2 linked regions of the Halococcoides cellulosivorans genome follow. The main gene of each other region encodes a partner of the protein of the gene in region 2 in a complex. Links are inferred from orthologs where the notes say so. Each region holds a gene or a part of one and is shown on either strand. Other genes may lie near its edges. The genes, in order: HARCEL1_RS09480 and HARCEL1_RS10745.

What was found.
Region 1: the proteins of HARCEL1_RS10745 (region 2) and HARCEL1_RS09480 are in contact, whole or in part, in a crystal structure (PDB 2QMU), measured with the Saccharolobus solfataricus proteins. The link is inferred for Halococcoides cellulosivorans from one-to-one orthologs. Residues at the interface, in WP_009988771.1 of Saccharolobus solfataricus: Trp33, Pro65, Glu66, Gln148, Val151, Asp152, Val154, Ser155, Lys156, Ala159, Leu160, Tyr163, Arg164, Lys167, Ile180, Ile181, Pro182, Val183, Ser184, Leu186, His187, Ile189, Asn190, Asp192, Ser193; in WP_231918336.1 of Saccharolobus solfataricus: Met1, Leu2, Arg4, Leu5, Tyr6, Lys8, Leu9, Pro10, Ile106, Lys108, Lys109, Glu110, Lys111.

The regions. Positions count from the first base shown.
Region 1 is NZ_CP028858.1:1,906,818-1,917,286, reverse strand. What follows is about bases 7,439-10,241. They hold HARCEL1_RS09480 (translation initiation factor IF-2 subunit beta), read right to left. Parts: upstream 9,141-10,241; coding sequence 8,736-9,140; downstream 7,439-8,735. Other genes in these bases: HARCEL1_RS09475 (MFS transporter), read left to right, coding at 9,239-10,241; tatA (twin-arginine translocase TatA/TatE family subunit), read left to right, coding at 8,384-8,677; HARCEL1_RS09495 (LUD domain-containing protein), read right to left, coding at 7,439-7,807. In the rest of the region: HARCEL1_RS09530 (potassium channel family protein), read left to right, coding at 1-1,044; HARCEL1_RS09525 (hypothetical protein), read left to right, coding at 1,123-1,824; Glu-tRNA(Gln) amidotransferase subunit GatD, read left to right, coding at 1,899-3,137; HARCEL1_RS09515 (HAD family hydrolase), read left to right, coding at 3,205-3,873; HARCEL1_RS09510 (rhomboid family intramembrane serine protease), read left to right, coding at 3,870-4,493; HARCEL1_RS09505 (peptidylprolyl isomerase), read left to right, coding at 4,542-5,090; HARCEL1_RS09500 (LUD domain-containing protein), read right to left, coding at 5,106-7,301; more of HARCEL1_RS09495, read right to left, coding at 7,298-7,438; more of HARCEL1_RS09475, read left to right, coding at 10,242-10,469. UniProt on the Methanocaldococcus jannaschii protein: eIF-2 functions in the early steps of protein synthesis by forming a ternary complex with GTP and initiator tRNA.
Region 2 is NZ_CP028858.1:2,161,317-2,171,832, forward strand. Bases 3,479-6,328 are described here. They hold HARCEL1_RS10745 (translation initiation factor IF-2 subunit gamma), read left to right. Parts: upstream 3,479-4,213; coding sequence 4,214-5,443; downstream 5,444-6,328. Other genes in these bases: HARCEL1_RS10740 (dockerin type I domain-containing protein), read right to left, coding at 3,479-3,951; HARCEL1_RS10750 (hypothetical protein), read right to left, coding at 5,516-5,818; HARCEL1_RS10755 (winged helix-turn-helix domain-containing protein), read right to left, coding at 5,953-6,297. In the rest of the region: HARCEL1_RS10715 (adenylate kinase family protein), read left to right, coding at 1-216; HARCEL1_RS10720 (CDP-alcohol phosphatidyltransferase family protein), read left to right, coding at 213-824; HARCEL1_RS10725 (DUF5787 family protein), read right to left, coding at 800-1,786; HARCEL1_RS10730 (zinc ribbon domain-containing protein), read left to right, coding at 1,865-2,071; HARCEL1_RS13425 (hypothetical protein), read left to right, coding at 2,068-2,232; HARCEL1_RS10735 (DMT family transporter), read left to right, coding at 2,314-3,195; more of HARCEL1_RS10740, read right to left, coding at 3,226-3,478; HARCEL1_RS10760 (cupredoxin domain-containing protein), read left to right, coding at 6,467-6,994; HARCEL1_RS10765 (PIN domain-containing protein), read left to right, coding at 7,052-7,435; HARCEL1_RS10770 (DNA-directed RNA polymerase), read left to right, coding at 7,437-8,015; transcription elongation factor subunit Spt4, read left to right, coding at 8,008-8,211; HARCEL1_RS10780 (GTP-dependent dephospho-CoA kinase family protein), read left to right, coding at 8,214-8,807; HARCEL1_RS10785 (DUF7521 family protein), read left to right, coding at 8,889-9,191; HARCEL1_RS10790 (UvrD-helicase domain-containing protein), read left to right, coding at 9,252-10,516. UniProt on the Methanocaldococcus jannaschii protein: eIF-2 functions in the early steps of protein synthesis by forming a ternary complex with GTP and initiator tRNA.

The sequences.
Region 1 (10,469 bases), 260 kb from region 2 along the record:
AACGGGCGGGAAACGCCGGTGTACGCCTTCGCTGAGGACCCGGATCTCGCGGAGTACTACCGACTGGCGGGCGTGGACGAAGTATACTACCCCCGACAGCTCGTCGCGGAGAGTCTCGCCCACAAGGTCACGGCCGCGCTCGATATCGACGTCGACGACGACGTCGAGATTGCCGACGATTTCGAACTCACGGAAGTGCCCGTCCAGCCCGACAGCGCGCTCGACGGCGTGAGGGTGGTCGACAGCCAGATTCGCGAGCGGACGGGCGCACAGGTCGTCGGCGCGTGGTTCGAGGGGGCCTTCGAGATCCCGCCCGACAACGACGCGCGGATCGACGCCCGGACGGTCCTGTTGGTCGCGGGCAACGAAACTCAGGTCAGCGCGGTGCGCGATCTGGCGCGGGCCGAACGCCGACATCGACGCGGGGGGTCGGTCGTCGTCTGTGGCCTGGGGTCGGTCGGGTCGACCGTCGTGACCTGCCTGACCTCGGCGGGACTGGACTGTACGACGATCGATCGCGACGCTGGATCGGGCGTCGACGTCGTCGGAGATGCGGCCGATCCGGACACCTTCGAGCGAATCGATCTCTCGGACGTCCGGTCGGTGGTCGTCGCGGTGCCGGACGACACCGACTCGATTTTCACGACACTCGTCGTGCGCGAACTCGCACCGACCGTCGAGATCGTCGCGCGCGCGAACGACCCCGAGAACGTCCAGAAACTGTATCGCGCCGGCGCGGACTACGTGCTCGCGGTCTCGACGGTCAGCTCTCGGATGGTCGCTGAATCGCTGCTGGGCGAGGAGCCGATGGCGTACGACCGTGGCTTCGGCATCCAGCGCGTCGCGGTCGGCCGTCTCGCGGGCGAGACGATCGCCGCCCTCGACGTCCGCTCGCGGACTGGCTGTTCGATCGTCGCGATCGATCGCGACGAGCAGATGCTCACGGAGATCGATCCCGAGACGACGCTTCGGGCGGGTGACGTCGCGATCGTCGTCGGGTCGGACGCGGGCATCGAGACGTTCATCGATCTCGCGGGCGTCTGAGCGTCGCGGGTGTGATCGGCTCACCGTCCGGACGGCCGCGACCGCACCGCTCTTGTCCGGGGCTCTCCGAGCGCGTGTATGCCGACGATCGTCGTTCGGACGCCGCCGCCAGTCGAGGCCGCCGTCTCGGACGGCCCCTTTGCCGAGACAGCACTCGACACGGAGGCGCTCGTCACGCTTCGCGAAGCACTGTTGATCGACGCCTGTCGGGCCGTCCAGGCGAGCGGGAGTGACCTGCTGGTGACCGTCGCACCGATCGACAGCGACGCCGATCGGGCCGCGGATCGCGCACTCGACGCGGTCGAGGCCACCCTCGATCGCGACCTGGAGACGACCCCGCGGATCGAACCCCAGGTCGGGTCGACGCCCGCGGCGCGACTGGGCAACACCGTCACGCACCTCATAGAGGCGGGCGCGTCGAGTGTCGGGGTGGTCTTTTCGGGTGCGATCGTCGATCGGGCCACGCTCGACCAGGCGACGATCCAGTTGCGGACCGCCGACGTCGTGCTCGGGCCGGCCCCCGGCGGACGCGTCGCCTACGCCGGGTTCACCGCCCCGATCGACTTCGCGGACGCGCTCGCATCGCCGGCGATTCGGACGCTCGCTGAGCGCGCCGTCGCGGCCGATCACGACGCGACGACGATCGACCTGATCGCGCGTGCGAGCGATCCCGCGAGTCTCGACGGCGTGACGGCCCTGATCGAGGCCCGCCGTCTCGTCGGGGATCGCGTCCCGGAGACGCTGGCCGCGTGGATCGAGACCGTCGACGAAGTCCGCTGATGCCGGTCGACCCTCTGCCGACCGGGACGCAGCGGAACGGACGATTCAAGGGCGTCGCAATCGTCCCGACCGGTATGCACCCAGGCGACCGAATCGCTCTCGACCGGGCCGGCGAGTCCGTCGAGGGCGTTCTTCTCCCTTCCTCGACCGACGATCACCTCGTCGTCAAACTGGAGAGTGGCTACAACGTTGGGATCGACCGCGCGAGCGCCGACCCGGAGGTGCTCGCGACCGACGTCCACGACGTCGAGAGCGCCCAGGCCGAGACTGGCGAATCCGAAGTCGCGTTCGACGACGATCTCCCGACGATCGCGCTGATCTCGACCGGTGGCACGATCGCCTCCACGGTCGATTACCGCACGGGCGCGGTCACCGCGCAGTTCGACGCCGAGGACGTCCTGCGCGCCGTCCCCGAACTCGCCGGGCGGGCGAACTACCGCGGCCGGGTCGTCGCGAATATCCTCTCGGAGAACATGACGCCCGAGGTCTGGGCCGAGTTGGCGGAGGCGATCGCTGACGAGATCGAGGCGGGCGCGGACGGCGTCGTCGTGATGCACGGCACGGACACGATGGCCTACACCGCGAGTGCGATCGCGTTCGCGCTCGACACCCCGGTCCCGATCGTCTTCACCGGCAGTCAGCGCTCGGCGGATCGGCCGTCGAGTGACAACGTGATGAACGCGGTCTCGGCGGTCGAGGCCGCGAAAAGCGACGCCGCGGAGGTCCTGATCTGCATGCACGAGGGGTCGAGCGACGATCGGTGTGCACTGCATCGCGGCACGCGCGCGCGGAAGAATCACACCTCGCGACGCGACGCCTTCGAGACCGTCGGGGCGAAGCCGATCGGGACCGTCGAGTACGCGACCGGCGCCGTCGAGTATCGCCGCCCGGTCGACGAACGCGGCGGCGAGATCGACCGTGCGATCGGGTTCGAAGACGGCGTCGAACGCGTCACCTTCGCGCCGGGCAGCGACCCCAGCGTGCTCGACGCGGTGGCCGACGGCGCGGGGATCGTGATCGAGGGGACGGGCCTGGGCCACGTCAACCGCACGTGGATCGATCGGATCGATTCGATCGCGCCCGAGACGCCGGTCGTGATGACCAGCCAGTGTGTCGAAGGGCGGGTCTGCGATCGGGTGTACGACACCGGGCGCGACCTGCTGGCGGCGGGCGTCGTCGAGGGTGGTGACACGCTGCCCGAGACCGCGACGGTGAAACTGATGTGGGCGCTCGCGAACCGCGCGGACGTCCCCGCGACGATGGAGGAGAGCGTCGCGGGCGAGCGCACCGACCGATCGGTCCCCTGGACGTAGCGCCGCCGCCTGTGCGCGTCGGTGTGCCGACCGGTGTCGTTTTGATCCACTCGACCCAAGCCGGTCTATGAGTGGTGTCGAGGCCGTATTGTTGGATCTCGACGATACGATCTGTGAGTACCGCCGGAGCGCCGATACGATCCTCGCCATCGCGTTCGATCGCGTCGGCGTCGAGCCCTTCTTCGACGGGCGAGCGTACTACGAGACATTCGTCGAACACACGGACGCGGGCGAGACGGTCGAGAAGATCCGCCGCGCGGCGTTCGCCAGTCTGGCCCGGGCGGACGACCACGACCCCGCGACGGGCCGGGCGATCGCTGACGCGTTCGCCGCCGAGCGCGACTACGGGAACGTCCGATTTCTGCCTGGCGCGGAGGACGCGATCGAGAGCCTGGCCCAGCAGTACGCCCTGGGCCTGGTCACCAACGGCGGCCCCGAGATGCAGACCCAGAAACTCGCGAGTCTGGGCATCGACGACCGCTTCGAGACGACCGTGTTCGCGGGCACCGACGCCGCGCCCAAGCCCGCCGCCGAACCGTTCGATCGCGCGCTCGACGCGCTCGGCGTGCCTGCCGAGCGCGCCGTCCACGTCGGCAACTCGCTGGTCTCGGACGTCCCCGGCGCACAGGCCGCGGGGCTGGACGCCGTCTGGCTGTCGGATGGCTCCGATCACGGGGGCCGACCCGACTACGTGCTCGATTCGATGGCTGCGCTGGTCGATCCGCCGTGGACATGACCGCCCGCTGGGCCTCCCGGCTGTGGCGCGCGCTGGGGTACGTTCCGATCACGGTCGGGCTGGTCGTCGCGACGAGTGCCCTCTTTCTGTGGGGTGGTGTGACCGACACCGCGGTCGACGTCTCGCTGGTCACCTTCCTGAATCCGCTGTGGTACATGCTGAGCATGGTCGTCCACGACGGCTGGGCGCACTTCTCGGGGAACATGGTTCTGTTCGTGCCGTTCGGCGTCCTGTTGACCTGGCTGACGAGCAATCGCCACGTCGCGCTCGTGGTGGGCGTCTCGCATGGCCTCTCGAATGTCGTCTGGGTCGGGACGGTCGTCGGCCCGGCGATCGGGTCGAGCGCCGCGGCCTTTGGCGTGATGGCGGCGGCGCTGGTTCGCGCGGTGGGGATCGCTCTGCAGCGCCAGTCGGTCGAGACGCGCCAGACGGCGATCGTCGCCACGATCGTCCCGCTGCTCGGTGGCCTCTTCGCGATCGCCGTCGCCGCCGGCGCGAGTCCGATCGCCCACTTCGCGCACTTTTTCGCGTTCCTGTTCGGGGGCGCGACCGAGGCGATCTACGTTCTCTCGACACCCGAGACGACCGAGCGGTCGATCCCCGTCGACGTCGGGCGCTGAGCAGGATCGACCGGCACGGTTTTCTGGCGAGCGTTCCTCGCGGCGCACGTGAGCGACAATCCCACTGCCACGCTGCACTTCAGCGAGGGCGACGTCGAGGTCGAACTGTTCGCCGAGCGCGCACCCCGGACCGTCGAGGCCTTCGTCGATCACGCCACCGAGTCCGACTACGAGGACGCCGACGTCGGCCCAGGTGAGGGTGCCTGGGAGGACCCCGAATCGGGCGAGAAGCGCGTCGATCCGCTGTACGAGGACGTCGAGGTCCACCGCGTCATCGACGACTTCATGATCCAGACTGGTGATCCGACGGGGACCGGCCGCGGCGGCCCGGGCTACACCTTCGACGACGAGTTCCACGACGAGCTGCGCCACGATTCGGCGGGCACGCTGTCGATGGCCAATCGTGGCCCCGACACCAACGGCTCGCAGTTTTTCATCACACTCGCCGCCACGCCGCATCTCGACGACAAGCACGCCGTCTTCGGTGAGGTCGTCGACGGCATGGACGTCGTCGAACAGATCGGTGCGGTCGATACCGACCCCCAGGACAACCCGAACGCCGATATCGTCCTGGAATCCGTGACGATCGAGGAGTAGCCATCCGTTCCGCCGTCAGTCTGGCTTCTCGGGCGCGATGAGCTCGATCACGTGCGCTGGCTCTTCACCGAGCAGATCCCCGATCTGATCGGTACAGGAGGTGCCACTCGCGATCACGTGGTCACAGTCGGCGTCACGCAGCTGTGTTTCGAGGTTCGATCCAACGTCCGTCGAGAGGTCGTAGTACTGTTCTTTGTACCCGAACGACCCGGCCATCCCACAGCACTCCACGTCGCTGGTCGTCACGTCGTAGCCACACGTTTCGAGGACCGCGACGGTGGGCGCTTCGAGTCCCATCGTCCGCTGCTGGCAGTGCGAGTGGTAGGCGACCGACTCGTCGGCCACGGTCAGCGCCTCGGGGTCCGCCCCGTTGGCGAACAGTCCGTACACGTACTCGACGATCTCGTAGCTGTGCTCTGCGAGCGGAGCGGCGGCGTCGCCCACCAGCCGATCGTAGTCCTCGCGGAACATCGCGAGGTCGCTCGGCTCGATGACGAGCACGTCGTGTCCGTCCTCGACGTACGGCCCGAGCGTCTCGGTCACGCGCTCGGCTTTGGTCCGCGCGGTGTCGATCATCCCCTGGGAGAGTGGCGCGCGCCCCGATCCGGGGACCGGCGGGACGATCACTTCGACACCCAGGGCTTCGAGCGTCCTGACGGCCGCCTTCCCGCGCTCGACCAGCATGTAGTTCGTGTACAGATCGGGGTAGAGCACGACCGTCCGGTCGGGATCGCTCGGCGGGGCCCGATCGCGGTCTGCGACCCAGTCGCGGAACGTCGTCCGCTGGAACGCGGGGAAGTCGCGCTCGTGGGCGACGCCGGCGACCGTTTCGAGGAGTCGGGAGACCGGCCCGGCGTTGGCCATCCAGTTCGACAGCGGCGCGAACGTCGATCCCAGCGTCGCGAGGGTCTCGAAGTTGCCGAACAGCCGTTTTTGCAGTCCTGGCCCCGATGACTCCGTGTCGGGGGTCAGGCCGTCGACGAGAAACTCCGCGTTCGGGTCCGTCCCGGAGTTGATCCGGTCGCGGACGACCGTGTTGATCCACGGGATGTCGATCCCGACCGGACAGGCCTCGACACACCGCGAACAGCCCGTACAGAGGTCGTTGAACTCCGCCGCGGCGTCCATGCCGTGGACGCCGGCCTCCCAGCCCGTCGCGATCCCGCCGGAGTAGGTCTCGCCGCCGAAGGCGTGGCCGCCGACGGACTGGAAGTTCGCACACGTGTTCGAACAGGCCGAACAGCGGATGCAGTACAGCGTCTCCCGGAGGTCTTCGTCGTCGCGCATCGCCAGCCGGCCGTTGTCGATCAACACGAGGTGGAACTCCCGGTCGTCGCTGCCGCCGATCGGCGTGTCGGGGTCGTCGAAATCGACGGTGGGCGAGTCCAGCGGGGGCGTCAACAGCGAGATGTAGCTCGTAATGTCCTGGCCCGTCCCGGACCGGCCGATGAGTTCGACGAACGGCTGGAGGTCCTCGACGCTCGGAACGATCTTCTCGACGCCCGCGACGGCGATCTGTGTCTCCGGGACGGCCACTGTCTTGCGGGCGTTGCCTTCGCTCGTCACGAGCGCCATCGTTCCCGAGTCGGCGGTAATGAAGTTCGCGCCCGTCATACCCACGTCGGCGCCCTGGATCAACTCGCCGAGACGCTCACGGGCGAACATCGTCAGCTCTTCGGCGGTTTCCAGGTCCTCGTCGGGGTCGAAGGTCGCGGTGAACAAATCAGCGATCGCCGCCCGTGACTTGTGGATCGCCGGAGCCACGATATGGCTTGGCGCTTCGTTGGCGACCTGAAGGACCCACTCGCCCAGGTCCGTCTCGACGACGTCGACGCCCTCTCGTTCGAGGTGGTCGTTGACCTCGATTTCCTCGCTGGTCATCGATTTGCTCTTGACGAGGCGGTCGGCGTCGCGGTCGGCACAGACTTTCGCGATGTACGCGTTCGCGTCGGCAGCATCGTCCGCGACGTAGACGGTGCCCCCGTTGTCTTCGATGGTTTCGGTGAGCTCGTCGATGAGGGCGGGCAACCGCTCGATGGCGTCCGCTTTGATCGCGCGGGCCTCGTCTTTGAGTGCCTCGTAGTCGTCGAGTTTCGCGACGGACGCGTACCGCCCGTCGTTGAACTCTCGGGTGTTGGTCCCGACGGCCTCGCCCTCCGTCGCCATGAGGTGGCGGATGTGGGCTGCCTTCGCGTCACGGTTCGAACTCATGAGATCACGATCACCTCGACGGTTTTCGGGCCGTGGGCACCCTGGACGAGCGCCCCCATGTCGGCGGTGGCCGAGGGACCGGTCGCGATGATCGCGGAGTCGCGTGTCTCGCGGAGGTGCTCACCGAACCACTCGAACGCCGCCTCCATGTCGGGGACGAGGTCGTCCTTGCGGAGCACGGCGACGTGGCGGTCGTTGAACAGGCTGACCGGCTCGCTACCGGCTTCGTCCATCCGGAGGACGACACTCCGGTAGTCGGCAATGGCCAGCGACGCGGCCGTCACGCCCGTGACTGCCGCCTCGATGTCCGTCGGGGTCGGTTCTGTCGCGACGCCTGCTGGTAGTGCAACGTCGTCCCACGGGAGCGCCGTTCCGATCGCCGGCGGATCGATCGCGTCCGCGATCGCCCCGGCGACCGCTTCGGGCGACACCTCGGTCAGTTCGACCCCGTAGCTTTCGGCCTGGGATGCAAATCGGTCGTACGGGTCCGTTCGTTCCTGGGTCATTGTATGTCTTACCTCGCCTGTTCCATATGGGTGCCCGGAACGCCCCTGTCCCTTGCCTCAGGGTGTGCCCGCTGTTCGATCCCGACCGGCGACTTCGCGGCCGTGAGCAGATCGGGTCGCTGGAAGCGATCCGTCGACGTAAAAAGGTCGTCTCGTGGGTTCGGGCGGATTTGAACCTCGGTCACTCCCGTTCGCTTCGCTCGCGGTTTCACCGCTCGCGTCGCTCCCAGTCGTTCCCTGTTTCGAATCCGCCCTCACCATTGCGCGTTTCCGCTTCGCTCGGTGGAGCCTCGATCCGCGAAAATGCTGATGGGTTCGGGCGGATTTGAACCGCCGGCCTCCTCCATGTCAAGGAGGTGTCATAACCAGCCTAGACCACGAACCCTCGCTGGTGTGCATTCAGTCGTATCGGGTGGCCCCCATTGAAGGTTTCGATCGATCGCCCTCGTGCGGTCGGTTCCCGGTCGTGGGCGCTCGAAAACGAGGAGCCGTCGATCGGTCCGTGCGCCAGTCCAACACGGCCGAACAAAAAGCCTATATTCGGAACCAGGCTACATTGGGGTACAGATGGTAGACATGATCGTCCTGATCCCGGGTATGGGTGGCATGGCTGGGGGGCCCGAACTGCTCGTCATCCTCCTGATCGCCGTCCTGCTCTTCGGCGCGAACAAGATTCCGAAGCTCGCTCGCTCGACCGGCGAGGCGATGGGCGAGTTCAAGAAAGGCCGCGAGGAAGTCGAACAGGAACTCGAAGAGATCAAAGACGGCGCGGTCTCGTCGTCTTCGGAGTCCGGTCGTGGCGAGTCCGAGACGGTCGAATCGACCGAGTCGAGTTCCTCGGACGACGAGTTCGAATCCGACTTCGAGTAACTCGCGTTTCTGGGCCCGATTCCACGACGCGTCCACGACGACCGGCGGTGGGGGGACTCTACGAGTTCGTCGAGGATCGGGCCCCACAGGCTTCACACTGCAAGAGCAGCGCGCCCTGTTCGCGTTCGAGATGCGTGTCTGGAAGGTTACATTCCGGACAGATCACGAACTCTTCGACGTAGGCGTCGAGGGCGTCGGCCATTCGGCGCTGACTGAACTCGCCGGTGAGGCGAGCGCGCCCGCTCTCGTCGATGTGCCCGCTGGTCCCGAGTTCGTTCTGGAGTGACTTCATCGCGTGCTCTTCGTCGCGGTCGATGTCGTCGATCACCGACTGGTAGTTCTCGAAGACGGTGACGTTGCCCTCCTGGCGGAGGGTCGGGTCGGGGACCTCGAACCGGCCGCTCCGGTCGCCGATTTCGGGTGTTTCGTCCATGCCGCGGTCGAGCATCTCGTCGTAATCCATACTACGAGGTTGTGGAAGGGTCCGTTTAAGGCTTTCAACGTGGGTGACGCGGTCCCGGCGTCCCGAACACTGTTGGCACCGGCGCGACCAGACGGCGTATGGGCCGCTCGCCCGTCCGGGACCGACTCGATACTGTGTTCGCGTTCGATCGTGGCGTCCTCGTCCTCTCGGTGGCGATGTTCGCGTTCAGTCTGGGCTTTCAGATGACGACACGATACCTCCCGGAGTACCTCCAGGTGCTGGGCGCGTCGGGGCTGGTCGTCGGCCTGTTCGGGACGGTGGGCAACGCCATCGGCGCGCTCTATCCGTACCCCGGGGGTGCGATTTCGGATCGGATCGGTTCGCGGCGGGCGCTGACGCTGTTCGGCGCGGTCGCAACGTTGGGCTTCGCAGTCTGGCTGGGGGCCTCCTGGCTCGGGCCGATCCAGGTGGGCCCATTCGTCGTCGAGCCCTGGATCTGGGTGTTCGTCGGCCTCCTGCTCGCACAGGCCTGGAAGTCGTTCGGTCTGGGCGCGACGTTCGCGGTCGTCCGCCAGGCCACCGCGCCGGGGCGACTCGCCGCCGGCTTCGCGAGCACCGAGAGCGTCCGTCGGCTGGCCTTTCTGCTCGGCCCGGTGCTTGCGGCCGTGCTCGTCGCGCAGGGCGCGGACTTCCAGGCGGGGTTTCGATACGTGCTCGCGCTCGCGGTCGGGGCCGGCGCGCTCGGGACCCTCGTCCAGCACCGCCTGTACGACGCGAGCCAGGATTCGATCGGGCGGGCGTTCGCGGGGATCGATCGCATCGTCGCGGACCTCCGGGCGATGCCGCCGTCCCTGCGCCCGCTGCTCGTGGGTGATACGCTCGTCCGGTTCGGCAACGGCGTCGTCTACGTGTTTCTCGTCCTCGTCGTCACCCGGTGGCTCGCGGTCGGCCTGGAGACGATCGCGGTCGGCCAGTGGACCTGGGCGATCGATCTCGCGCCCGCGACGTTCGTGGGCCTGCTGTTCGGCCTGGAGATGGGCGTCGCGATCGCCGTCATGATACCCGCGGCGGCGATCGCTGATCGGATCGGGTACAAGCCCGTCGTCGCGAGTGGGTTCGCCGTCTACGGGCTGATCCCACTCGCACTGATCGTTGCGCCCGCGAAGCCGTGGGCGATGATCGTCGTCTTCGGGGCGTCGGGCCTGCGGTTCGCGGGCTTGCCCGCCCACAAGGCGGCGATCGTCGGGCCGGCCGCCACGGACGCCGGCGGGCGCGTCACGGGAACCTATTATCTGGTGCGCAACGTCGTCGTCATCCCGAGTGCGGCGCTCGGTGGCGCGCTCTGGACGTGGGTCGCGCCACCGGTCG
Region 2 (10,516 bases):
CGCGGCGAGTCGGCCGCATCGGCCCGCGAGAACGCCGAGAGCGAGGCGCTCGACGTCGTCCTCGGCGAGGCCGTCGCGGCCCACGGAGAAAGCGCCGTGATCGAAATCGACACGACCGACCGCTCGCCCGCCGAGGTGGCCGCCGCGATCGATCGCGCGATCGACGGCGACGGGCCCGCGCCAGGGTCGGTCTCGTTTATCGAGTATCTCACATGACACTCGATCGCTTCCGCTCGGTGGCCGACCGCGTGATCGACCCGTTCGTGAGCGGTGCCGATCGCATCGGCCTCACGCCGAACGCGATCAGTTGGCTCGCGCTCGTGCTCGCGGTCGGCGCGGCGCTATCCTTCGCGCTCGCTGGCGAGCGCACGCTCCTGTACGCGCCCGCCGCTGTGGTCGTGCTCGCGAGCGGTGCGTGTGACGTTCTCGACGGCGCGCTCGCGCGCCACCAGGGGTCGAGTTCGCGCGCGGGTGACTTCCTCGATCACGTCCTCGACCGGTACGCCGACCTGGCGATCGTCGCGGGCCTCGCGGTCGGGATCGGCCGGCTCGACCTGGGCTTCGCGGCGATCACGGGCGTCGTGTTCACCTCGTATCTCGGGACACAGGCCCAGGCCGTCGGCCTGAATCGCGCCTACGGCGGGGCGCTCGGGCGGGCCGACCGCCTGGCGCTCGCGGCGGTCGTCGGCCTGATCGCCGCGACGGACGTCTCGCTGGCGGGCCACTCCCCGATCGCGTGGCTGCTCGTGATCTTCGCGCTCGCGGGCCACGCCACCGCCATCCAGCGGTTTATCGTCGCCTATCGCGACTTGCGCGAGAACTGATCCAGGCCGACCTGCCGATACGGCCCCGGCGGATCCCGAACCCACGCCGACGAGTTGTCGCGCTCGCGGTCGGGGTCCGGGGTCGATGGGGCCACGTCGGGGTCCGCGGCGGCCTCGAAGCCCGGACAGTCCGGGCCACACTCCGCGCGCGGGTCGACGATCCGGTCGGCCCACGCACAGTCGGGCAGCGTCGCCGTGCCGACCGAGACGGCCGAACACCGCGCACAGGCCGGCCAGTCCGATCGCGAGGGTCGCCAGCCCGCGCCGTAGGCGCGCTCGGCGATCGCGATCCGCCGGCGGCGTTTCGCGCTCTGATCGACCGTCTCGATCGTCCACGCGCCCGGATCGCGATCGAGCACTTCGAGGCCCCAGTCGTCCGGATCGAGTGAAAGCGCCTCGCGGACGACACGGCGCTCGCCGCTCGCGGGGTCGAACTGCCAGATGCCCACCGGATCGGGCACGCGGTGTTCGTGCGCCCCGGTGACGTGGGAGGCGGTCACGAGCACGACGCGGTCGACGACCCCGAGGCTCACGTCGTGGCGCACCTGGGCGCGGAGGTCGCCGGGTCGATCGAGGTCGGGTTTGTTCTCGATCGCGACGATCGAATCGACCCAGTCGTCGGGATACGGCCGGGCAAGTCGGTAGGTCGTCCGCCGCCCGTCGCGCTCAGCGACGAGCGCGCCCGCGTCGAGAGCGTGCTCGATCGCGCGCTGGGCGTGCTCGGGGTGGGCATCGACCGCGGCGGCCGGGCGCGGGTCGCTCGCCGCGAACGCCTCGATCACGACCGGCGGAATCGCCCGATCGGTGATCGACGCCCGAGTCTCGAAATCGGGCCCCGGGTCGAGAACGATCACGTCCGCGATCCGGCGCGTGTCGACACCCGTCCCGATCTGGCGAGCGAGGACCCGGTCGCGCTCCTCGACGTGGGCACACACCGCGAGTTCGAACGCCGCTTCGCGCACGACCAGTGATCGGACCGGTGGCTCAAAACGCCCCCGACCCGGGAAAGATTGACATCGGCCCGGCCGCGACCGCCGTTCATGGACGACGATCGGGGCTGTCCGAAGTGCGGTCACGAAGAGACCGACGTGGGCGAGATCGCGACCACTGGCACCGGCCTCTCGAAGCTGTTCGACATCCAGACGAACAGCTTCAACGTGGTCTCGTGTACGAACTGCGGGTATTCGGAGCTGTACCGGGACCGGACCAGCGGGTCGAGCGACATCGTCGACGTCTTCCTCGGGTGAGCAGCGTGACTGGTGGCACGGGCCTCGCGATCGTCCTGTTCGCGATGACCGTCGGCCTCGGCGGGGGGCTCGCCCTGTACGCACTGGTGCGGGCCGAACACGACCGAAGGGTCACCGATCGCGAGACCGCCGAGCGACTGGCCCGGCGCGATCGGGACTGACCCGCGGGTCGTCACCGACTGCCAGGTCAATCACGACCGGCGAGCCGCGACGCTCTTGGGGCCGGGCCGCGAAGGGCGTGCGTGCTCTTCGGGTATCTGTTCGCCGGCGTCGCTGCGTTGCTCTTCGGCGTCTACCTCGTCGCGATCAAGGAGTATTTCACCGACTATCCGTTCCCGATCTTTCTCGCGACGATCAACTCGATCGCCCTGTTGACCTACCTGCCGTTCGCGGTGCTCACGCTCGACGGGCCCGCACTCCCCGGTGGTGCGGACCCCCGGACGGTGGGGACGATCGTCGCCGTCGCCGTGCTCACCGGCGTCGCCGTCCTCTTCTTTTTCCACGCGCTCGTGCGTGGCGAGGCCTCCTACGTCGCGCCGATCAGCAAGATCGTCCCCGTGTTCGTCCTCCCGATCGAGGTGATCGCGCTCGGTGAGATCCTCTCGGGACTCCAGATCGCGGGCGTCCTCGTCGCCACGGTCGCGATCTACGTCGCGAACTACCGCCCGGGCGAACTGTTCGAGCCGATCCGCCGTGCGGCGACCTCGCGGGCGGCCCAGTTGGCGCTCGCGAGCGCGCTCACCTTCGGGTTCGTCGACGTGGGCAAGCGCTTCATCGTCGATGCCGACCACCTGGGCGTCCCCCCACAGACGTACATTCCGATCATGTTCGCGATCACGACGCTGATGGTGCTGCCCTTCGCCGTCCGGCGGGAGATGCCCACGGGCTTTCGGGACGACCTCCCACTCTTTCTCGCGGCGGGGCTCCTCGTCGCCGTCGGGAATCACCTGGTCTTGCTCGCCTTCCAGGTGATCCCCGCGAGTGTGGGGTCACCGATCGTCAACGCCCAGGCCGTCGTCGCCGTCCTGATCGGCGGCTTCGTGCTCCACGAGAAGTACCTCCGCGTGCGACTCGTCGCCGCGCTGCTCGCGGTGCTCGGCATCGCGATGATCACGCTCGGATAGCGACAGGCCATCGAGACCGAACCGAGTCGGTCAGACGTCTTCGAACAGCGCGAGGACGTCCTGGAGGTCGACGCTCCCGTCCGAATCGACGTCGTAATACTGGCTGTTGGCGGCCACAGCCTCCGTGCCGGTGTGCTGGAACAGCGCGTTCACGTCGGGGAAGTCGATCCGGCCGTTTCCATTCAGGTCTTCGTAGAGGCCATCGCCGTCGGGATCGGTGGCCCCCGGATCGGCCGGCCACGTCGGGCCCGACTCCGGCGTCGGCGTCGTCGTCGGATCGGTCGGCGTCGGCGTCGGGTCGCCCTCGACGAACACGTCGAATCGGACGCTCCCGGAAAAATATGGGGGTGCACTGTACTCGGCCACATAGCCCGTGGTTTCGGTCGGACGCACCGTCCGTTCGCGGCCGGTCGATCCGTCGTCCCAGAACCAGTCGTAGACACTCCCACTGGTCACGTGCAGTGCGAGTGTCACCGGCGTCCCCGGGGCCACGGTGACACTGGTTGTCTCCTGAATCGGCCCGTCGTCGACCTGGATAGTGGGTTCGATTTCGGGGGGCGTATGCCCCGTGATCACTCGCGTCGAGGTGGTCCGGGACGTCGGCGTCTCGTCGTCCGTGGCCGCTGTCGACTCCGCCCCACTCGCGACGTGGCTCCCGACGACGACCCCGCCCAGTGTCGTCGCCAGCCCCGCCTTGAGCGCGCTCCGTCGGGTGCAAACCTGGTCCTCCTCCGGTGATTGTGATCGGTCGGGCATAGATTGACGCTCTCGTTCGAACTAATTTGTTTTCTGACGCCGTTAATCTATTGGAAAATAACTGAGAGTCACAACCATCGGACGAAGAAACCGCCCCGATGGGGCTTCAGACAACCATTCAGTCCAGATCGGCGGAAGCGAATCGGCTCCACAGTCGCCAGCGCTGGCGTCGCATCGGTCCGCTCGGGACTCCCGACAGCCCACCGAGAACAACGCCTTTATCACCGCCACCGGCCGAAACTCCGGTACGATTACTCCCGAGATGACAGAACATCGTCAACCGGAGGTGAACATTGGTCTCGTCGGGCACGTCGACCACGGCAAGACGACGCTCGTCGAGGCCTTCAGCGGGGAGTGGACCGACCAACACTCCGAGGAAATGAAGCGGGGCATCTCGATCAGACTCGGCTACGCCGACGCGACCTTTCGTCGGTGTCCGGAGTGTGAGGACGCGGCGGGGTACACCGTCGCAGAGACCTGTCCCGAACACGACTGTGAGACCGAGTTCTTGCGGACGGTCTCCTTTGTGGACGCGCCGGGCCACGAGACGCTCATGGCGACGATGCTCTCGGGCGCGGCGATCATGGACGGCGCCGTGCTCGTCATCGCTGCGACCGAGGACGTCCCCCAGGCCCAGACCGAAGAGCACCTGATGGCGCTGGACTCGATCGGCATCGAGAACGTCGTCGTCGCACAGAACAAGATCGACCTCGTCGACCGCGAGCGCGCCGCAGAGCACTACGAGCAGATCCAGGAGTTCATCGCGGGGACCGTCGCGGAGGACGCTCCGATCGTCCCGATCAGCGCCCAACAGGAGGTCAACACCGACCTGCTGATCGAGGCGATCGAAGAAGAGATCCCCACGCCCGAGCGCGATTCCGACGCCGACGCCGAGTTGCTCGTCGCCCGGAGTTTCGACATCAATCGTCCGGGTGCGACGCCCGATCAGTTGACGGGCGGCGTCGTCGGCGGCACCCTGCTCAGCGGCGAACTCACCGTCGACGACGAGATCGAACTCGTGCCCGGCCGCGAGGTCGAGTCCGGCGGGCAGACGACCTACGAGTCGATCACGACGACGCTCCGGTCGCTCCAGGCCGGTGGCGACCCCGTCGACTCGGTCCGTCCGGGTGGGCTGCTCGGCGCGGGCACCGGCCTCGACCCGTCGCTCACCAAAGGCGACGCACTCGCGGGCCAGGTCGCCGGCCCGCCGGGGACGCTCCCGCCCGTGCGGGACAAATTCACGATGAAGATCGACCTGCTCGATCGCGTCGTCGGCGCAGACGGTGACGTCGACGAGGTCTCGACGGGCGAACCGCTGATGTTGACGGTGCGCACGGCGACGACGGTCGGATCGGTCACGAGCGCGCGCGGCGGCGAGGCCGAGGTCGCGCTCAAGCGCCCGGTCGCCGCCCGAGAGGGCGCGAAGATCGCGATCAACCGCCGCGTCGGGTCGCGCTGGCGGTTGATCGGCATCGGCACGCTCGACGGCTGAAAGACCACCTTCCTTCGGGCGCACGCCCGGTCGTCCCACCCAGGCAGTCACGTCGCTCGACCCGGCCCGGTTTCACAGGACGACGGCGTACACGACTGCGAGGAGAGCGATCGCGACGAGCGCACCCTCCTCGTGCTGGACGCCCAGAACGCGCGGATTGATGAGCCCGTAGACGCCCACCGCGAAGACGGGCACTGCGAGACTCCCGAGCACCGTAACCGTCGTCGACCCCCCTGCGATCGAGCGGGCACCCGCCACGACGAACGGTACTGTTAGCACGACGAAACACGCCGCGTAGAGGCGACCGCGAATGCGATGGCCTCCCTCCGGCCGATCCGTGAGCCGACGCATGGCCGAGACGACGACCCACGCCACCTTGGTCCTTCTCGTCACGTCGACGGGGCTGCTCGTCGATCTGCGTCGAGCGCCGCGTCGGTGCCGTCCGCCCGGTCGCCGTGGGCGAGCGCGCGAGGATCGCGATCGAGTGCCGCGTCGGCACCGGCGGCTGATCAGTCCTCACCGACGTCGTCCCAGAGTTCGTCGACCCGGTCGCTGGGGTCGCCACGGTCGATATTCCGGAGGTCGAGCCCGTCCGCTTCGACGTCGAGTTCCAGTCGGTCGATCACGGTTTCGTACACCTGGTGGTGGTTCCCGTCCGGGTCGATATGCGTGTGCTCGACGAGCATCTCCGCCTCGACCATCTCCGAGACGCGGCGGTAGATCGTCGATTTCGCGACGCCACACTCGGTTTCGAGGGTCCGCACCGAGGCTGGCGATCGCCCCGCGACGACCAGAATCTCTCGAACGACCGGATCGCCAAGCAGGTCCAGGACGGTGTCGGCCTCGAAGGTCACAGGACCGACTGTATCGGCGTCGAGCGGTTAAGCGTTCGCCAGCCCCCGGCCGAGAGTTGCCGGTTGCGTGTGCCTCACTTGTCGTGACTGCGTGCCCTGCTCCTGTGAGCGTGACACACGACACGGTCCACCACGCCTCGGTCGTGCGTGGGCCGCATGGAGGTGACCGATGGACGCGACAGCAGTGACGCGACGGCAGTATCTCGCGAGCACCGGCGGCCTCGCCGTCCTCGGACTCGCCGGCTGTTCGTCCGGCGACGGCGGAGCGGGCCCGGACGGCAGCACCGTCGAGATGGTCAGCAACGGCGACGGCCACCACTTTCACCCGCACGTCCTCCGGATCGAACCCGGCGAGACGGTCACCTGGACGCTGGAGAGCGGCGTCCACACCGCGACGGCGTACGCGTCGGCCAACGATCGCCCGGACCGAATTCCCGAGGCTGCGGCGGCCTGGGACAGCACCACCATCGCGGAGGAGGGCGCGGAGTTCACGAAGACCTTCGAAATCACGGGCGTCTACGACTACTTCTGTCGACCCCACGAGGCCGGCGGGATGCTCGGGTCGATCGTCGTCGGGGAATCGAGCGACGGCCCGGGGCTGGCTGCCCCGCAGTCCGCCCTCCCAGAGGGTGCGCGGACGAAGATCGAATCTTTGAATCACGAGGCCACGGAGGGCGAGAGCGATCACGATCACTGACGCGACAGCCCGGTCGATCCGAAACGGTCAACTGGCTCGACGGCGACCGTCCGTCGGATGCCCCCCACAGTCGTCCTCGACGCGAACGCCCTCATGGCGCCCGTCGAGGTCGGCGTCCGCGTCTTCGACGAGTGCGACCGCCTGCTCGGGAATCCCGACTACGTCGTCCCCGCGGCCGTCCACGCGGAACTGGAACGACTCGCCGCGGGCAGTGGCGAGGCCGCGACGGCCGCCGGCGTCGGCCTCGACCTGGCCGAGCGGTGTACGATCCGCGAGACGCCCGCCGAATCGGGCGATCAGGCCGTCGTCGACCTCGCTCACGAGCCCGGCGTCACCCACGTCGTCACCAACGACGCCGCGTTGCGGCGGGTGTTGCTCGACGCGGGCGTTCCGGTAGTTAGTTCAAGGGGCCAGCACAAACTCACGCTCACTCGACCATAACATGTACAAACGCGTCAGACTCCGGGATACCGTCGAGGTGCCCCCCGAACACCTCGACGACGTGACTCCGGAGCTCATCACGAAGCTGCTGCGGGACAAACTCGAAGGACGCCTCGACGAAGAGGTCGGATCGGTCGTCTCGGTGATCGACGTCCACGACATCGGCACGGGCGCGGTCGTGCCCAACCAGCCCGGCGTCTATTATACCGCCGAGTTCGACGCGATCACGTTCGACCCCCACATGCAGGAAGTCGTCGACGGCGAGGTCGTCGAAGTCGTCGAATTCGGCGCGTTCGTCGGCCTCGGCCCGGTCGACGGCCTCCTGCACGTCTCACAGATCGCCGACGAATACCTCGCCTACGACGGCGAGAATCAGCGGTTGGCCTCACGCGAGGACGACAAGGCCCTCGGCGTCGGCGATTCGGTGCGCACACGGATCGTCACCAAATCGATCGACGAGCGCAACCCGCGGGACTCGAAGATCGGCCTGACGGCCAAACAGGTCGGCCTGGGCAAACTCGGCTGGCTCGACAGCGAGTACGAGGCCCGCCAGGCACAGACGGGTGAGGCCGATGGCTAAGCGACTCGTCTGCCGGGAGTGTCACCGCGTCCAGGACGCCGAAATCACCGAGGGCGACGCCTGCATGGCGTGTGGGTCGAACTCGCTGACCGAAGACTGGGCGGGCTACGTCGTGATCGGCCACCCCGAGGACAGCGAGATCGCCACCGAGATGGAGGTCACCGAGCCCGGAAAGTACGCGCTGAAGGTCCGCTAACCGTGTCCGCGCCCGACGATCGCTCCGACGTGCTCGTGAGTGTCCCGGATCAGCTTCGGGACGACCTGCGCGAGGCGCTCGGCCCGGTCTACGAGGACGCGGCGGCACTGCTGGCCGACGTCGACGGCCCGATCGCCGCGGTGGGCGACATCGTCACCTACCACCTCCTGGAGGCGGGTCACTCACCCGCGCTCGCGCTCGTCGACGAACGCACCGAGCGGTCGGCCGTCGAGGAGACGGTCCTGGAGTCGGTCCGTCCGGACCAGGGTGGGCCCGACGCGTGGTTCGATCAGCGCATCGAGACCGCGAACCCCGCGGGCACGATCACGACGGCGCTGCTCGAAGCGATCGAGGTGGGCCTGACCGTCCCCGAGCAACGCGTGCTCGTCCGTGTCGACGGCGAAGAGGACCTCGCGACCCTGCCCGTCGTCGCGCTCGCGCCGTCGGACTGGACGGTCGTGTACGGCCAGCCAGACGTCGGCATGGTCGCTGCCCCCGTCTCGACGGCGACGCGATCGACCGTCCGCGAGTTGATCGGTCGGATGGACGGCGAGTCCGAGCGCCTGCTCGACCGACTCGACACGAACGCGGCCTGAGATCGGTGTCACGGGCGGCGCCACGCCGTGAGAGCAATACTCAAGGATTAATACCCGGGGGGTCGAACGGATCCGGACAGAATGGACTTCGCCGTGCTCGTCGCCCGTGGCGTCTTGATCGTCATGCAGTTCGTCGTGTTCGGACTCTCGCTGGGCATCACGGTCATCAGCTTCCAGGCCTACCGCGATTCGGGCAGTGAGCGTCTCCAGTACGCCTTCATCGGCTTTGCCTTCCTCAGTATGGGCGTCGCGCTGGGGAACGTCGTCACCCAGATCGGGACGTCGGCCGGCGGATCCGAACTCCTCCAGGTGTTTTTCCACACGACGCGGATGGTTCCGTTCGCGGTCGGGTTCGCGGCGCTCTACGTCTCGCTGTACCGCTAGTCGGCCGTCTGGAGCCAGAAGTCACGTCGTTTATAGGACTGGAGCGCGTCTAGATGTGCAATGACCGACGGAACGCACGTGACGCGACTGTTCGGGGGGCCGGGGAGCGGGAAGACGACGGCACTGCTCGACCGGGTCGAAGAGATCCTCGACGGTGACGTCGACGTTCGAGACATACTGGTCGTCTCGTATACCCGGGCGGCCGCGGCGGAGATTCGCGAACGCCTGGCCGAGCGGTTGGACACGACGCCTCGGCACCTCCAGGGCAACGTCTGTACGATGCACGCGAAAGCGTACGAACTGCTCGATCTGTCGAGTGCCGACGTCGTCGACGAGTCCGCCAAGGAGGCCTTCTGTGACGAGTTCGGGATCGACTACGAAGACGAAAACGACAGTTCCCGACATCGCACCGCCCGGTCGACGACGATGGGCAACAAGATCATCGCCACCAGCCAGTGGCTCCAGCGGACCGGTCGCGACGTCGCGGACTGGTACGACGTCCCCTTCCAGTGGAACGACGACGAAGTGCGTCTCCCGCCGGAGATCGACGACAACGCCCAGACCGGCAACAAGTACACCCCGACCTGGCCCAGCGACGACGACCGCGTGGACGTCCCCGAGGCGATCCGGGCCTGGCGCACCTACAAGGGTGACAACGGCATCGTGGGCTTCGCAGACATGCTCGAACGGGTCGCCCAGCGCTCGCTGGTCCCCTCGGTCGATTACCTGGTGATCGACGAGTTCCAGGACATCACGACGCTGCAACATCAGGTCTACCAGGAGTGGAAACCGTACGTCGACACCGTCCTGATCGCCGGTGACGACGACCAGGTGGTCTACGCCTGGCAAGGCGCCGACCCCGATCTCTTGCTCGACGAACCGGTCGACGAGGACGTCGTCCTCCCCAACTCCTATCGGTTGCCCTCGAAGATCCTCGACGTCGTCAACCGCGAGGTCGAACACATCGACAAACGCCAGGACAAGGACCTCGACCCGCGCAAAGAGGGCGGCACCGTCGAGGCCGTGCGCCGGCCCTCGATGCTCGAAGTCGTCCGGAACGTCCGGGGGACCGTCGAGGAGACCGACGGGTCGATCATGCTCCTCTTTCGGGCGCGCTATCAGATGTTTCAGTTCATGGACGAGTTCATCGACGAGGGGATCCCCTTTAGCGTGTTGACCGATCAGCGGATGTGGACCGATCGGCTCACTCAGTACGTCCGCGGGATCGAAAACCTCGATTCGGGCGAGGAACTCACCGCGCTGCAGGCCCGCCGCCTGGCCGATATGTTCGCAGACTCGGCGTTTGGGACGGGCGAGCGTGACGA